DNA from 4 places in the Bacillus sp. FG16 genome. Region 1 is predicted to be linked to each of the others. Evidence: riboswitches for the same ligand, from Rfam matches in the RefSeq annotation. Region 1 holds a riboswitch; each other region holds the start of a gene.

Region 1 (3,217 bases):
TTATGAAAATAAAAAGTACGATTCCACCTTACTAATTCTTGTCCATATTCATCTCGCTCAGCTGTATTTTGTATCGTAAATGGAATTTCCTCTCCTCGTTCTGAGAAAAACATTCGAAACCTCGATGCAATTTTTAATATGAATTTTACGAAAAAAGAACCACCGTAAATTTCATCCATCTTTCCTTCCCCTGTAAAACTATTTTCTTCTGTAATCGCATAACGCTTCTGCAATTCAGGATGAAGATTTTTATAGATATCCCCTAATAATCGTTCATACATATTAGCCATACACTTATCCCTTTCTCGTCCTCTTGCAATTTTTCGCGCTTGGTAAATCGAAACTATTTATATAACCGACAATTGATAACCCCATTAGAAGAATATTTAATGTAATCGGATTAAACGGACCTGTAAAGCTTGCAATATTCGTAAATCCTGCCGCTATCGTTAGAACCAATAACACAATAATATGCAGGATAAATAATTTTCGTTTTGTTAGTGGCAACAGCCATACGACACCGAAAATTATTTCTAACACCCAATTATTTTAAGTATATATACACTATTTTCATTTGAACCGATTAATACAGAAAGCATCTTTACTTCTTCTGAATGAGTAAACAGTAGTTTTGGCACTATCCCTTGATATATCCATACAAAAGCAAATAAAAAACATACGAGCCAATACGTCATTGTTCTTCTAATTAGTAACCTAGGATGAAGCCCCTTTTCTAACCATAATTTTAAGGCATCAAAACTCCAAGCCGTCGCCCAACCTAATAACGGACGAAAAATATAGGAATCTATTACATTTCCTATACGACCAAATCTTGTATCATAATCATATTGTGTCTCAAAATGGATGTATTCTTTATTCGGCGTATACTTCCAATAACCACGTCCTATTTGAATAAGAGATAATGTATTATCCGTCCAAAATTTTAAAGAGGAAATTCTTTCACCAGTTTCTTTTCTTATTTCACCTATTGATTCCCCTTCTCCAGCTATTTCAAGCCCAAATCCAATCTTTGTTTTATACAAAAACTTCTGTGGTTCTCCTTCTTTTTTCTCTAAATACGAAATTTCAGTAAAGCGAGCATCCCACTCTGTATGTATATCTGGTTCTTGCGTATATCCCCATAATTTTTCCATCTTCGTTTTCATTTTTGTCGCAACATAAATAGGCTGTTTCCTTTTCATTCTCCCACCTCCTATGCACTATAAGTTTAATGTACATGCAATGAATTTATTTTGCTACATTTTTCACAAACTTCCCTGTAAAAAGAAAGAATTTTAAAAATATATATAAAACACTTGATTCCCCGAAAAATTTAAATTATTATAAAACAAATGTTACCAACAACTTCATAAATCAAACACTCTCGCCTAAAACGTGAGATAGAGGTTGCGATACTTATGAGTATTCTAATGGAGACACAGAGATGTCTATGAACTTAGATGAAAGGAAGTATTGCCGAAATTGATAAGTTTCTCTGCATTTATCAATTGGGGCTGTTTTCGAATAGAAACAGAACTGTCATATGTACAGACGTGTATGTATGAAGAGCTATCTACAAAAAAGAGATATCATTTTTTATGATATTCCTTTTTTGGCGGTTTTTTTATTAGCTCCGTTTTCTGTTTCCCTTTTCCTGTAACAGCACCATCCTCACTTATTTGAGATGGTGTTTTTTGTTTGTCTTTCTGGTAACTACAGGAGTATTGGGATCTATATATTTCCTAATCTATTCTTAAAAATAGACGAAAGAAGGAATTTGTAATGGAAACAATTGTTCAAAAATTTGGTGGCACTTCTGTCGGAAGCGTCGAACGCATTCAACATGTAGCAAATTTAATCATTGAAGAATATGAACGAGGTCATAGCGTTGTCTCTGTCGTTTCAGCAATGGGAAAAAGCACGGATGAACTTGTCGCACTCGCTAACGTTATTACAGAAGATCCAAGTAAACGTGAAATGGATATGCTTCTATCTACAGGAGAACAAGTAACTATTTCATTATTAACAATGGCACTGCAAGCAAAAGGCTATCATGCAATTTCATTAACAGGGTGGCAAGCTGGTATTACGACAGAATCTGTACATAGTAGTGCACGGATTACTGACATTCATACAGATCGTATTCAATCTTATCTTGCTGAAGGCACGATTGTTATCGTAGCTGGTTTCCAAGGTATAAGTGTAGAAAATGAAATTACAACGCTTGGCCGTGGTGGTTCTGATACGACTGCTGTCGCACTAGCCGCTGCACTTAAAGCAAAAAAATGTGATATTTATACGGATGTGACAGGCGTATATACAACGGACCCACGAGTTGTAAAAGATGCTTACAAATTAGACGAAATTTCTTATGACGAAATGTTAGAGCTTGCAAATCTTGGTGCTGGCGTATTACACCCGCGAGCTGTTGAGTTTGCTAAAAATCATAACGTAGTTTTAGAAGTTCGCTCAAGTATGGAACAAGAAAACGGAACAATTGTAAAAGGAGAATGTAACATGGAACAACAATCAATCGTTAAAGGTATTGCATTTGAGGATAACATTACACGTGTCACAATTAAAGGACTAGAACAAGGATCGCTTTCAACAGTTTTCTCTACATTAGCAGCAGCACACATTAATGTAGATATCATCATTCAAAGTATTACAAATGAAGGAACTGTACATCTCTCCTTCTCCATTCACTCGAATGATTTAAGAGAAACTTTAAAAGTTTTGGAACAAAATCAAGAAACTCTTCACTACGAATCTGTAGAACATGAAAATCACTTAGCAAAAGTATCAATTGTAGGATCTGGCATGGTATCTAACCCTGGTGTCGCTGCAAATATGTTTACTACTTTAAAAGAAGAAGATATTCATATTAAAATGGTAAGTACATCAGAAATTAAAGTGTCTGTCGTTATTGACCGCCTTCATTTAGTAACAGGGGTTGAGGCGCTGCATCAATCATTTATGGCGAAAATTGAGCCTTTAGTGCAAATGAGCTAATTTGATATGCTCAGTAACACTTATAAAAAAATCATATTAATCTACTTCCTTCCTATTAAATAAAAGCTGTTCGTTAACAAGATGCTATATGACATATAAAAAAACACCTTGTCACCTTTTCCTATACTACGACAAGGTGTTTTTGACTGAAAGGAATTTGTAACTACTTAGTAGTATAATTATGAGGATGATTAAATAATAAACT
Region 2 (3,217 bases), on a different contig from region 1:
ACATAAAAAAGGTACAGTTAATTGCAATGATTGCAGTGCAAGTGGTACGAGAATAAGGAACGTAAATAATAATGGGAAAAGCTGAATGATATAATTATATAGAAGAGATTTTTTGAAATAGGATTTTAATTTCTCTTCTAATGCAAGCAAATAGACAGCATCAGGTTTTTGAATAAATGTACGGATAGGGCATCTAGTTATAATGAACGTAAGTACAATCGTTATAATTATTAAAGATATTCCTTTAGAAGGAGATGCTTTTAGAAACTGAGCATAATAATATGCACCAATGCATGAAATAAAGATAAAGCTATATAGTAAACCGTTAATCATACGTGCAAAGTATGTAATGATATTTTGAATATGTTGTTGGAAGCGACTGCTCCATAGCGATTCGATTGACATGTTTTTCACCTCTTTGTTCTATTATATATGTTTTACAAAAGAAAAAACGAGCAAATTGCGTTATGCAACTTGCTCGTTTTTCTTTTCGTTATTTTTTTTCTGATCACGATTCATTAATGGATAGAAGGCAAATCCGATTACGAATAAACCAATTCCGAGAAGGAACGTTTTTATATCGGATGCCCCCGTTTTAATAACCCATAGTGCGTAGCAAAGTGCGATCACTGCGACTATGCCATCTGTAATTCTTGCCCGCATTTCATTTTTATATGTTTCACCAGTTGCGACTAGTTTTAACTGGAAGATTGGTGAAACGAGATATGGAATGAGGTAGGCCAGTGTTGATACGGTAATAACGAATGTATAAGCTTCCGCAATGGTTCCTGATAATGTTGAGAATAGGAACACTTGCGACATAATGTTTGTTAATCGTAATGAGTAAATTGGACTTCCTTTTTTATTTGTTTTTGTGAAGAAGGAAGGGAAGAAACCTTCTTTTGCTGCTTGATATGGTACTTCTGAGCTTAATAAAATCCAGCCTAAGATAGAACCGAACAGGGAAGTAAGAGCAAGTAATGCCATCAGTTTCCCGCCGCCATGACCCATTGCAGCGTTTAATGCATCTGCTAATGGACGTTCAGAAGCTTGTAATTTATCAACGTGAAGTACACCCATTGTTAAAATTGTAATTCCTAAGTAAATCGCAACTGTAATAAGTAATCCCGCAACTGTTGCACGTTTTACCGTTTTTGGAGAAACAGCACGGTTTGATAAAAGAACGGCTGATTCAATTCCGATAAACGCCCAAAGCGTTGTAAGAGCAGCTAAATTTACTTGTGAAAGAAGACCATGTGATACACCTGATTTATCAATCATCGGCGTGTACCATTGTCCAAACTTAGAAGCTTCGAATGCAAATAACGTAACGACGATGAATAAAAGGAATCCAGTTACTTTCGTTGTTGTTGCTAAGAAGTTTAGTTTTCCAGCTCCGCTTACACCATTTGTTAATATAATATGAGTTCCCCAAAGTAAGATGGAACAAATCGTAAATGTAATTAGTTTTCCGACTTCTATGTTAAAAGAACCGATTGAAAATAGTAGTCGCGTATCTTTCATAATTGGGAAGAAGAGTGATAAATATCCCGCAAATGATGTAATGATGGCAACGTTACTTGCCCAGTTTGCAACCCAATATCCCCATACCATACTGAATCCAGCCATTTTTTTCTTTTTTGGTGTTGAGAATAAAGCATATGCATGACTTTGTGGTCCTGTCGTTAAATCAGGACGACGAATTGCTAAATTACCGAAAACAAGAGCTAGCATTAAAACACCAAACCCTGTTGTTAACCAAGCTAAAGTGACACCGAGTGGGCTTGCTGTTTGTGCCAACGTACTTGGCACCATGAAAATACCAGCACCAACCATGTTACCGACAACGAAAGCTGTTAGTACCCAAAAGCCCCATTTTTTTTGTTGCATAGAAAATACCTCCAAAGTTAGTATAACCAAGTCAAGCGAGGAGATATGTATGTCTTCTTAGTAGAGAAGAGAAGTCCCAAACAAAACAAAAAAAGCACGTAATCTGCCGCTACATGCTTTCTATCTTATAAGAAACCCACGACATACCTCTCGATAGCTCTCCACAAACGAAACGTTTGTGACAGTTCTGCACTTATTAAATGCAGACCCAGCAAGCGTGCATGGTGGACACGACTTACTTCGGCAACCATTCCTTTCTCATTCCTTCATCAATGCCACTACATCTCCTGAAATGATACTCTTAATGACTGCAACCTCTACCTCACCGAGATACGAATGAGGATTTAAATATTAAATTAACGTCTTTAAGAGTAACAAATGTATTTTTATACGTCAATGGATATAGTAATAATCAGATTATAGAGAAGAATTTGTGATTAAAAACGAATAAGATTTTAGCATAAAAAGAAGCCGATCTAAAACTAGATCAGCTTCTACATATAAGATTAAACTAAGTTTAATACAGTCACTTTTTCACGTGTCATAGACTCAAGGCTCTTACGAATACCTTGTGCGCCCATACCTGAACCTTTTACACCGATGAATGGGAAGTGATCAGGGCCGCGCTCTGTGCGTCCGTTAATTTGAACAGAACCAGTTTCGATTTTGTTAGCAATTGCAAATGCTTTGTTAATGTCTTTTGTGAAGACACTTGCTTGTAAGCCGAACTCTGATTTGTTAGCAATTTCAATTGCTTGCTCATCTGAAGAAACACGAATGATTGGAAGGATTGGGCCAAATGGCTCTTCCCAAGCAACTTTCATTTCTTCTGTTACGTGGTCGATTAATGTTGGGTAAATTAAGTTACGCTCACGTTTGTTACCGATAACGATTGTTGCACCTTTTTCAACAGCATCGTCAACTAAGCCTTGAACGAAGTCAGCAGACTTGTCGTCGATTAATGGAACGATTGTGCTGTCTTGTTCTGGAGATCCAACTGATAGTTCAGCTACTTGCGCTTTTAATAAGCTAACAAGCTCGTCTGCTACGTTTTCGTGTACAAGTACACGTTTAATAGCTGTACAACGTTGACCAGAGTAAGAGAATGCACCGCTTACGATATGGTTTGCAGCATCTTGTAAGTCAGCATCTTCACGAACGATACCAGGATCTTTACCACCAAGTTCTAATACAAGTGGAATCATTGAAGCTTTTTTCGCTAAATGTTTACCTGTGTTTGTACCACCTGTGAACGATACCATATTAATGCCTTCGTGTTCTACTAAGTAGTCACCAATTACAGAACCGCGTCCTGTCGCTACGTTTA
Region 3 (3,217 bases), on a different contig from region 1:
GGTTTCGGTGCTTAGATGCAAGTAAAGCTAAGCCGAAAAATAAAAGTAACGCAGCTAGTGGATTAATAAAAAGCATGAATTCTTCAAAGAAATTATCAATTTTAATATCAAATGCTAGCTTGTACACAATATATGTTTTAATCCATAGTAAAACGACTGCAACGAGTGCAAATCGCAGTTTTGGAAACAGATGTTGTAGCATAATATACTCCTCTCCTAAAAAGCATGACAGTTCGTGAGTCAGTTTGCTTAACGACTCATTTTATATATACGAACAGTCCTTTGTTATTATGATTATTATACTATGAGTATCATTATACGAAAATAAAAGAGAGTTGTGGGCTTTTTTATAATAATCGAGTAGAAAAAGAGTGGTGGGAGACAATAAAACAGAATTTCTATGTATGATAATTATCGTACGCAGAAAGAAGCGCGTGATAATACGGAGGTTATAATGCGAAAATTATTATATTTTATAGCATGCAGTAGTGTTATACTTTTTACTTTACCGAGTGTGTCAATAGCTCAATATGATGCACCTCTTATGGAAGATGCACTTTATTCTGTTTTATTTCCAAAAATAAATAAAGCAATTGAAAAACAATATGGAAGTTTGAAACCGTATCAATGTCCTAAAATTATTAGTTTAAAAAAAGTGTATAGCGGTACATATTTATTTCAAGCAAGTATTGAAGTGACAAAGTATGAACGTGTTGCTGGGAAAATTGCTCCCCCATTTGAGAAGGTAACGATTACATTTAATAACGAAGAAGGCGAATGGGAAGTGAAAAAGATTTCAGTAAAGCGCTTACCAAATGATACAAAATTAAACTGTAAAAAAACAATATAAAAAATTGTTTGACAAATAAAATGGTCCTTTGGTATTGTTAATAGCAACAATTAGATGTTTGAAAATTAAATAGACTTACCTCATCTACTCTCAAAGGTAGAGGCCGCGATAGGAAAGAGTAAGCTATGGGAGATTTCATGGAATCTGTGATCATAGGCTGAAAGGGACTATTGCCGAAATATAAGAATAACCATCTTATTCATATATTGGGACTACATTGAATAAATGTAGTACTGTCATAAGATTTATTTTATGGAGAGCTATTTGGAGATGTTGATGCGGTTTCTTATTTTGAGGAGATAACAACTCGTTTATTTTTTCAATATATATTTTTCCTAATAAGAAACGCGTGTGAACATTGTTCCGCGCGTTTTTTGTCTATCTAAAAGCGTGCTGCAATGAATAGAAGATTGGGGTTATGAGTTTTAGAGGAAATAAGGGAGGAATTTAAATGTATTTACACGGCACAAGCCGAATTAATGGGCAAGGACACTTAGAAATTGGAGGGTGCGATACGACGCAGCTAGCAAAGCAATACGGAACACCACTTTATGTATACGATGAAGAGTCTATTCGAGGAAAATGCCGAGCATTTCATCGTGCTTTTAAAGAAAGTGGTTTCTCTTATCAAGTAGCATATGCAAGCAAGGCGTTCTTGTGCATGGAGATGTGCCGAGTAGCTCGTGAAGAGAATATGTCATTAGACGTTGTTTCTGGAGGAGAATTATATACTGCGCTCCAAGCAGGATTTCCAGCATCACGTATTCATTTTCATGGAAATAATAAAACAGAAGAAGAGATAGTGATGGCTCTTCAGGCGAATATCGGTTGTTTTGTCGTAGATAATTTCTTTGAATTAGAAGTTTTACACGATTTAGCGATGCAACATGGAAAGTTTGTGAACATATTAATTCGTGTAACGCCTGGAGTAGAGGCGCACACACATGAATATATTACAACAGGCCAAGATGATTCGAAATTTGGATTTGGCGTTTCAAACGGTCAAGCGATGCAGGCAATTGGATTTGCTTTACAAAAATCCAATTATAATGTGCTAGGGATTCATTCACATATCGGATCGCAAATATTTGAAACAGCTGGCTTTGTTCGAGCGATTGAAGTTCTTCGCCAATTTTTAGAAGAAGTGAGAGAGCAAACAAACTATGTAGTAAAAGTGTTAAATGTAGGCGGGGGATTTGGAATACGCTACACAGAGTCGGATACACCGTTAACTCTTGAGACATATGTGCGAGCTGTAACAAGTGCAGTGAGAGAACAATTTACTGTATGTGAATATCCATTGCCAGAAATATGGATTGAACCAGGCCGTAGCATTGTAGGTGATGCTGGGACAACAATTTATACAGTTGGATCTGTGAAAGATATTCCTGGTATTCGGAAATATGTATCAGTCGATGGTGGAATGACAGATAATTTAAGACCTGCTTTATATAGTGCGCGTTATGAAGCAATGTTAGCGAATCGAGGGAATGATGAGAATGAGGAACTCGTTTCGATTGCGGGGAAATGTTGTGAGAGCGGAGATATGTTGATTTGGGATATTCATTTACCGAAAGTCGCTGCTGCTGATTTACTAGCAGTTTCCTGTACAGGAGCCTACGGGTACTCGATGGCGAATAATTACAATCGGATTCGAAGACCAGCCGTTGTCTTTGCAAAAGGCGGAACATCGCAAGTAGTTGTGGAACGCGAAACATATGAAAATATTATTGGGAACGATCGCATACGTATTAAAGAGCTTGTTTAAATAGAAAAAGGAGTTGTTCGGATGGGCAATTCCTTTTTTGTAAAATAAAATAATTAAAATATATCGGAAAACTAGGATTGAAAAAAATCAGAATTGTGATAAAATACAAATACAAAGCTTATCAAGAGAAGCGGAGGGAACTGGCCCGAAGAAGCTCGGCAACCTGCTTATAGAAAGCAAGGTGCTAAATCCAGCAAAATGGAATCCATTTTGAAAGATAAGGTAAAATATATTACCGAACAGTCTTTTCGAAATGGGAAAGATTTTTTTTATGAATAAAAAGGGGGGCTGTTCGCGTGAGTGTACGGGAACATTTTGATGAAGTATCCGAGAAGATTGAAGCGATGCTTGCTGATATGAAATATGGCTCAATTACAATTGTTGTGCAAGATGGAAAAGTAATTCAGTTAGAGAAAAGTGAAAAAGTACGTTTAAAGTGAAAAGCGCTGACTAGAAAAACTAGAGGCGATTTTAACCTATTTTCATTAGGTTAAAATCGTCTTTTTGCTTTTACAGGGGGAAAAAACATGTTGACGTATGAAACGTGGGAAGAAAATGTTGTTTCGTTTTCGGAAGAAGATGAAACGAAAGGTGCGCTA
Region 4 (3,217 bases), on a different contig from region 1:
ACTACCGACAATTGATGTTACGATTAATGCGTTAACAGGTACACCGCGGCTATCTAGTTTACCTAAAAATTTTGGTGCTTTTCCTTGTCGAGCTAAATCCCAAAGCATACGAGTTGATGCATACATACCAGAGTTACCAGCAGATAGTACAGCAGTTAAAATAACAGCGTTCATAACAGAAGCAGCAAAGGCAACGCCCGCTTTTTCAAAAATAAGTGTAAACGGACTTACTGTAACATCACTTGCAGCAAGGCTTTCAGTTGTATAAGGAATTAATAAACCGATAACGAGAATCGCAAGGATATAGAATAAAAGAATACGCCAAAAGATTGAACGAATTGCTTTTGGGATATTACGTTCTGGATCAGATGTTTCACCAGCAGCTACTCCTAATAGTTCAGTACCTTGGAATGAGAAACCAGCTGCCATAAACACACCGATAATTGCCATGATACCGCCGTTAAATGGTGCATCTGCAACAGTGAAGTTTTTAAATCCAACCGTTTCACCGCCCATAATTCCAAAAATCATCATGAAACCAACAATTAAAAAGATAATAATCGTAACTACTTTAATAAGTGCGAACCAATATTCAGATTCACCAAACCCTTTAACAGATAAGTAGTTTAAAAGGAAAATAATAGCTAAACATAATCCGCTCCAAATAAGAGAAGGGGTATCTGGGAACCAAAATTTCATAATTAATGTTACGGCTGCAAGTTCAGCAGCAATCGTAATTGCCCAGTTATACCAATAGTTCCATCCAAGTGCAAAGCCAAGTGATGGATCAACAAATTTTGTTGCATACGTGCTAAAAGATCCAGTAACAGGCATGTAAGCTGCAAGTTCAGCTAAGCTTGTCATTAAAAAATAAACCATAATTCCAATTGCGGCGTATGCAATTAATGCGCCACCAGGTCCAGCTGTATGGATGACACCACCGCTGGCAAGAAATAGTCCGGTACCAATTGTACCACCGAGAGAAATCATCGTAAGGTGACGAGATTTTAATCCGCGTTTTAATTCACCTTGTCCTTGTGTAGTTTGCGTTTTAGAGGTAGATTGATTTGTTGCGCTATTCATGTTCAACACTCCTTTTCTTGTAGGTTAGGAAGGAGCGGGGGAGAAAAATACAAAAAACCGCCAAAGGAATTTGGCGGAACGTTTCACAAATAACCACCCCATCATACCCTTCCGTTAAGATAGCACCCCACGTTTACACGGTAATTTTGTAAACGTGACAGTTCTGTTCCTTTCGGAGACAGCCCCAGCTCATATTTCCAGAGAAGAAATATAAACTTCGGCAACTTTTCCTTTCAAACGGAGTCAGCTGACATTCTCTGTGTCTCGTCCGTTTTACTATTAAAAGTCGCAACCTCTACCTCATCGGATTGATGAGGATTTATATATTGCTAAGATTTTTAATATATGGCAATTGTAATGACTTTCTGAATATATTGCAAGATATTTTGTTAGGAAAAGTCAAAAAATATCGGTTATTGTATAGGAAACGCTTGCAAAACTCCACCCGAACCTACTATTATGTAGCAATAAGCAAAGAAAAAATTGTTATACAAATGTTTCGCAAAAAATATTGAAAAACCCTCTAAATTAAAAGAAAATTCAGAAAAATATAATTCGACATTCATGATAAAGTCATATTATTTGTTATAATTAGAGTAACGTTTAAGCAAAAAGGGGAAATCAAAATGAAATTAGAAACAGAAAGGCTCTATATAGTGCCGTGTACAGAAGAGAGTATTCAAGTCGCTAACGAGCAAGGATACAATAGCGGTCCGCATATTGTAGGGCATGTAAAGAATGTAAAACAAGATGCAACTTTATTACCATGGGGGGCGTGGTATGTTCTTCGGAAAGAAGATGATAGCGTTTTAGGTGATATTGGGTTTAAAGGGAAACCAAACGAGAAGCAAACAGTAGAAATTGGCTATGGATTTATTGAGAAATATTGGAATCAGGGCTATGCAACAGAAGCTGTAAGAGAACTAATCGATTGGGCTTTCAAAACAGGAGAGGTAGAAACAATAATTGCAGAGACACTCCTGGATAACTATAGTTCGATGCGTGTTTTAGAAAAGTTACATATGAAGAGAGTAAATGCTACAGAAACGATGATTAATTGGAAAATAGAAAAATAAAAAATACCGCTCTAAATTGGGCGGTATTTTTTATAGTTATGGTAGCATTTGCTTCTGATCATTTGGATACTCAGCCGTTGATGCGTTAGGACGATTGGAATGATTGCGAACAGCAATGAAAATAGAAATAATAACGACAAGACCAACTGCAACGTAAGAAAGTGAAATAATAGTTGGATCCACTTTAAATGTAGTAAGCAGTGTACGTATATTTGTAAAGATAATAAGACCGCCAACTAATACACCAAGTAAATGGGGCGGAACGATACGAACTAACCATGCAGCAATTGGAGCTGCGACAATACCGCCGAGCATTAACGCAAATACCCAAACCCAGCTTACTTGTTCCCAGCCAAGTGAGATGAAGAAGCCAATTGTTGCAGCGAGTGAAACAGGAAATTCACTCGTATCTACAGATCCAATAACTTTTCTAGCTTCATTTCCTCTTGCTAGAAGAACGGGTGTCGTAATCGGCCCCCAACCACCGCCACCAGTTGAATCAACGAATCCAGCGAATAAACCAAGCGGCACAAGTTGTTTTGCAGACATACGCTTATTTGAAGTGACAATTTGTTTTTGAATGATGAATCGTAATAAAATGTAAACCCCTAAAGTGAATAAAAATATGGAAATGTACGGTTTGATCACATCTCCAGGCAAATTACTTAAAAAACATGCCCCAACAAATGCGCCGATTGCCCCAGGTAATGTAAGCCTGGAAACTGTATATTTATCAACGTTTCCAAATTTGATATGAGATGCGCCAGAAGCTGCAGTTGTAACGACTTCAGCTAAATGAACCGATGCGGAAGCTACAGCCGGTGCAATACCAAACATTAATAATAGTGAAGTAGACGTTACCCCATAAGCCATTCCAAGTGCTCCATCGATCAATTGAGCGAAAAATCCAATAATAGCAAAGACAATTAATTTCTGCATAAATAATCCCCCTGTAATAATAAATGAAAAAGACACTTTTCCCGTATGAGAAAAGTGCCTTTGGTTTTTCCAATCAGCAATAATTAAATTTGTTTCATTATAATACATATTAATCGTAT

What was found. A riboswitch is a leader RNA that binds a small molecule or an ion and turns the genes downstream of it on or off. The one in region 1 is predicted to bind lysine.
Region 2: another riboswitch for lysine. It lies ahead of ACODS7_RS21880 (amino acid permease); the one in region 1 lies ahead of ACODS7_RS06450 (aspartate kinase).
Region 3: another riboswitch for lysine. It lies ahead of lysA (diaminopimelate decarboxylase); the one in region 1 lies ahead of ACODS7_RS06450 (aspartate kinase).
Region 4: another riboswitch for lysine. It lies ahead of ACODS7_RS11920 (amino acid permease); the one in region 1 lies ahead of ACODS7_RS06450 (aspartate kinase).

What each region holds. Positions count from the first base shown of each region.
Region 1 covers NZ_JBMDKC010000011.1:41,575-44,791, forward strand. Annotated here, with positions in the region: gene ACODS7_RS06440 (DUF4166 domain-containing protein) at 1-290, opposite strand, end outside; partial or broken gene ACODS7_RS06445 (DoxX-like family protein) at 295-1,202, opposite strand; lysine riboswitch at 1,394-1,580, shown strand; gene ACODS7_RS06450 (aspartate kinase) at 1,783-3,012, shown strand.
Region 2 covers NZ_JBMDKC010000069.1:2,050-5,266, forward strand. Annotated here, with positions in the region: gene ACODS7_RS21875 (ABC transporter permease) at 1-405, opposite strand, end outside; gene ACODS7_RS21880 (amino acid permease) at 466-1,890, opposite strand; lysine riboswitch at 2,037-2,218, opposite strand; gene gapN (NADP-dependent glyceraldehyde-3-phosphate dehydrogenase) at 2,397-3,217, opposite strand, start outside.
Region 3 covers NZ_JBMDKC010000028.1:33,105-36,321, reverse strand. Annotated here, with positions in the region: gene ACODS7_RS12705 (LTA synthase family protein) at 1-202, opposite strand, end outside; gene ACODS7_RS12700 (DUF3888 domain-containing protein) at 455-850, shown strand; lysine riboswitch at 940-1,121, shown strand; gene lysA (diaminopimelate decarboxylase) at 1,302-2,618, shown strand; SAM riboswitch class I at 2,734-2,842, shown strand; gene ACODS7_RS12690 (YezD family protein) at 2,915-3,058, shown strand; gene ACODS7_RS12685 (phosphoadenylyl-sulfate reductase) at 3,146-3,217, shown strand, end outside.
Region 4 covers NZ_JBMDKC010000026.1:6,664-9,880, forward strand. Annotated here, with positions in the region: gene ACODS7_RS11920 (amino acid permease) at 1-1,083, opposite strand, end outside; lysine riboswitch at 1,196-1,389, opposite strand; gene ACODS7_RS11925 (GNAT family N-acetyltransferase) at 1,710-2,159, shown strand; gene ACODS7_RS11930 (sulfite exporter TauE/SafE family protein) at 2,196-3,098, opposite strand.